2 regions of the Halomonas sp. AOP5-B2-8 genome follow, and region 2 is predicted to be linked to the other one. Evidence: predicted binding sites of a transcription regulator. Region 2 holds the regulator's gene; the other holds the start of a gene.
What was found. The regulator LexA, encoded in region 2, represses DNA repair genes until DNA is damaged. The targets are predictions, from matches to a motif close to TACTGTNTANNTANACAGTA.
Positions count from the first base shown of each region.

Region 1: the regulator LexA is predicted to act here: its motif matches at 1,166-1,185, upstream of recN (DNA repair protein RecN).

Region 1 covers NZ_JBQSVS010000007.1:66,921-69,123, forward strand. Annotated here, with positions in the region: gene dnaK (molecular chaperone DnaK) at 1-256, opposite strand, end outside; gene grpE (nucleotide exchange factor GrpE) at 393-1,034, opposite strand; gene recN (DNA repair protein RecN) at 1,233-2,203, shown strand, end outside.
Region 2 covers NZ_JBQSVS010000005.1:310,198-312,400, forward strand. Annotated here, with positions in the region: gene purU (formyltetrahydrofolate deformylase) at 1-839, shown strand, start outside; gene lexA (transcriptional repressor LexA) at 942-1,619, opposite strand; gene ACT3RP_RS14105 (TetR/AcrR family transcriptional regulator) at 1,898-2,203, shown strand, end outside.

The DNA of each region.
Region 1 (2,203 bases), on a different contig from region 2:
TGTCTTTCTGGACAACGTCGTCTTTAAAACGACGGCCAATTAGGCGCTTGATGGCATACAGCGTATTTTCTGGGTTGGTGACCGCTTGACGCTTGGCGGCCTGGCCGACCAGCGTTTCACCATCGTCGGTATAGGCGATGATAGAAGGCGTGGTACGACCACCTTCGGCATTTTCAATAACTTTAGCACTGTCACCATCAAGCACGGCCACACAAGAGTTGGTGGTGCCCAGGTCGATACCAATAATACGTCCCATAGCAATAACCTCGAATTTGGTAGTTATAAACAAAAAATTTAAAACATAACTGCGGGTTTCCCCGCGGGGTTGCCCTATATCTGGGGGCCGCCGCTAGCTTTTCAAGGGTTTTTTCACACCTTGTGTCACCAATTGCTTAATTGGCTTTCTGGCTCACGATGACCATCGCCGGGCGCACAAGGCGTCCGTTAAGCAAATACCCTTTCTGCATGACATCCATCACGGTATTAGGATCAAGCTCCGGATTGGGTACCATGGCCATCGCCTCATGCACTTGAGGGTCGAAAGGCTCGCCATGGGGCTCGATACTCTCAACGCCAAATTTGTTGAGCGCATCCAGCTGCATTCTTAACGTCATGGAGACACCTTCACGGTGCACATCGGAAGCATCTTCTTCCATGTTTTCCAGCGCTTTCTCAAGGCTATCCACCACCGGCAGCAGCTCTTTGACAAACTTTTCGAGCGCGAACTTGCGGGCTTTGTCGGCTTCTTGCTCGGCACGACGGCGCACATTTTGTGCTTCGGCAGCGGCGCGCAGCGCTTGGTCTTTCGCTTCGGCTAAGCTTTGCTCTAGTTCATCAACCTTGGCGGCTAGCATTTCAGCTTCTGGGTTATCAAGACCGCCGTCTAACGGCTCGTCGTCGTTAATTAGCCCTTCCAGCTCGCCTTCCAACAAACGCTCTTCGGCGGCTTTTTCAGCCGCCTGTTCAGCGCCGTCTGCTTCATGCTCGTGGCGGTTCAGTTCGTCATCCAACGGAGTTTGCGGTTCTTTCGCCATGTTGTGCTCCTAGAAAGTAAGGCGCTTCTACACCGAGTTGCGCGCAAAGAGACAAGTTCATAATTAGCTATGCACGCTATATGGGGGCCATAAACGCCATCTCAAGAGGTGCATTGAAGTGAGTTATTAACTACTGTATAAATCAACAACTATTGGATAAGTATCCAGCTTCTGCGCCGTACCGCCTCAGGAGGCGTCATGCTCACTCAGCTAGCTATTCAAGATTTCGCCATTGTCGATCACTTAGAGCTCGACTTAACCGGTGGCATGACCGCCATTACCGGGGAAACCGGGGCGGGTAAATCGATTCTCTTAGGCGCCCTCGGGCTGTGTCTGGGCGAACGTGCCGATGCCGGCTGCGTGCGCCACGGACGCGAACGCACCGACCTCTCTGCACGCTTCGACATTCAGCACCTGCCCGCCGCCATTGAGTGGCTAACCGCACGCGACCTGCCTTCTGAAGAATGCTTGCTGCGTCGCGTCGTGACCGCCAGCGGCCGCTCCAAAGCATGGATCAATGGTCATCCCGCCACTATCTCGGATCTAAAATCGCTCGGCGAACAGCTTATTCAGATCCACGGACAGCACGCTCACCATGCGCTAATGCGCGAAGAGACGCACCTTGCCTTACTGGATGATTATGCCGGTCTCAATAGCGCAACCTCTCAATTAGCGGAGACGTTTCGTGAGTGGCGCAACGCGCGCCGCCAGCTTAAAAAACTCAGCGAAGAAGGCAGTGAAGTAGAGGCCAAACGCCAGCTACTGCGCTACCAAGTTGAAGAACTTGACCAGCTGGCGTTAGCGGAAGGTGAGCTGGCAACATTAGAAGAAGAGCAGCACACGCTCGCCCATGCTGAAGAGACCCTGCGTGAAACGCAATTTGCCGCCGACTGCTGCGCCGGTGATGAAAGCGGCGCGCTGTCGTTATTAAATCAAGCCTTCGCGCACTTAAGCGCGCTGCCAGGCAGCGACAAAGGCACCTTGGCCAATACGCTCGCCATGCTCAGCGATGCGCGCATTCAGGTAGAAGAAGCGTCTAGCGAGCTAAACCGCCTCGCCAGCACCACCGAGCTAGACCCTGAACGGCTCGCCTGGGTTGAGGAAAGAATGACCGATGTCCATCGGATTGCCCGTAAACATCATGTTGCCCCTGAAGAGCTCTGCGCCCT
Region 2 (2,203 bases):
GTTTAGTTGTTTCTTGCCCTGATCGGGTGGGTATTGTTGCACGCGTGTCGAGCTTTATTGCTCAGCAAGGCGGGTCGATTACTGAAGCCAGCCAGCATTCGGACCTAGAGACCGGCCGCTTTTTTATGCGTTATGAAATCTTGGCAGACTCAGTAGGCATCTCGGTAGAAGCGCTGCGTGCCGCCTTTGAACCGGTAGCCCGCGAATTCAGCATGCAATGGGCATTGGTTGATACTCAAAAGCGTCGGCGCGTAGTGCTGATGGTGTCGCGAGAATCGCACTGCTTAGTAGACCTTCTTTATCGCTGGCAGTCGGGGGAGTTGGATTGCGATATTGTCGGCGTTATTTCCAATCATGACGACTTGCGTTCGCTGACGCAGTGGTACGGAATTCCTTACCACCACGTGCCGGTAGACCCTGACGATAAACAGGCATCATTTGCGAAGGTACAGGCTGAAATCGATAGCGCGCAGGCGGACTGCATCGTACTCGCACGCTATATGCAAATCCTACCGCCCGAACTGTGCGCGCGTTATTCAGGCAAAGTGATCAATATTCACCACAGCTTTTTGCCCTCATTTGCGGGAGCAAAACCTTATCACCAGGCCTACCTGCGGGGCGTTAAGCTGATTGGCGCTACCTGCCATTATGTCACCGAGGAGCTTGATGCAGGCCCCATTATTGAGCAGGATATCCACCGTGTCAGCCACTGCCATACGCCTACTGATTTAGTGCGCTTTGGGCGTGATGTTGAGAAAGCGGTACTGGCACGCGGTTTACGCTGGCACTTAGAAGACCGCGTGTTGATCCATGGCAATAAAACGGTGGTATTTAGCTAAGCGGCTTATCAATAAGGCTACTTTATCGCTATGAGGTGGCCGCTTTTGCGACCACCTCTATTAGGTCTGATGAAGGCATTGATAAATGACGTTATGCCTGGCTTAACCTAACGCCTGGCCATTGCCGCCGCGAATCACGCCAACGCCAACGCCTTCTATATCGAGCGACTGGGAACGTAGATCGATTTCAATCGGCGCAAAGTCGGCGTTCTCTGCGAACAGCGTGACCTGATGGCCTTGGCGCTTAAAGCGTTTAACCGTGACTTCATCATCTAAGCGGGCAACGACTATCTGACCGTCGCGGACACGCTCAGTACGGTGCACGGCCAGCAGGTCACCCTCTAAAATACCGATATCTTTCATGGATAAGCCACGTACGCGCAGCAAGTAATCCGCTTTGGGGGTGAAGTACTCAGCAGGTAGCGGGCAGTAGCGGTCGATATGCTCGGCAGCCAAAATAGGACTGCCGGCGGCAACTTCACCAATGACCGGCAGGCCCGCCTGAGCAGGCTCGATCGTGGCAGACAGCGTACTGACAGATGTGTCCAATACGTCTTGAGGCTCTTGGTTAGGCAAGCGTATACCGCGTGACGTGTTGCGAATGATGCGGATCACACCCTTGCGTTCAAGTGCGCGTAGATGCTCCTCAGCGGCGTTAGGTGAGCGAAAGCCGAGTGCTTTAGCGATCTCAGCGCGCGTCGGAGGGTAGCCAAATTCGCCCATGGTTTTAACAATAAAATCAAATACGTGCTGTTGGCGAGCGGTTAGTGGACGCGACATACCAAGCTCCAGAATTGTGAATAGACAGTCATAAAATGAAGGTAACTTAAACAGTAAGTGTTTAAGTATACAGTATGTGTCTCTGTCCAGTATATGGCCTTGTCAATACCAATATTTACCGCTCTGGGAGCTTCAATGATTTGAAACTAAGCTTTTTCTTATGCAGCTTTTCCTTATAAGTGCCGAGGCATTGTGGTGACAAATCAAGCGTTGAGACTACCCAGGTTATGGCATAGTATTTTGCGATGTTTTAAACACCTGTTTCTCTGGAGAGCATCATGGCTCAATCTGATACGGTGACCCGTATACTTGATACCGCTGAAGTGCTGTTTGCAGAGCGTGGTTTTGCTGAAACCTCGCTGCGCAACATCACTAGCAAGGCGCGCGTCAATCTTGCTGCTGTGAATTATCATTTTGGCTCCAAAAAAGCCTTAATTCAGGCTGTTTTTTCCCGCTATCTGGATCCTTTTACGCTGCGTTTTCACACTGCGCTTGATGAGCTTGAGACTCAGCATGATGGGCAGGTGATACCGCTGGAAACGCTGCTTGAAACTATGGCAACGACGGTTCTTGCGGTGCCCGCT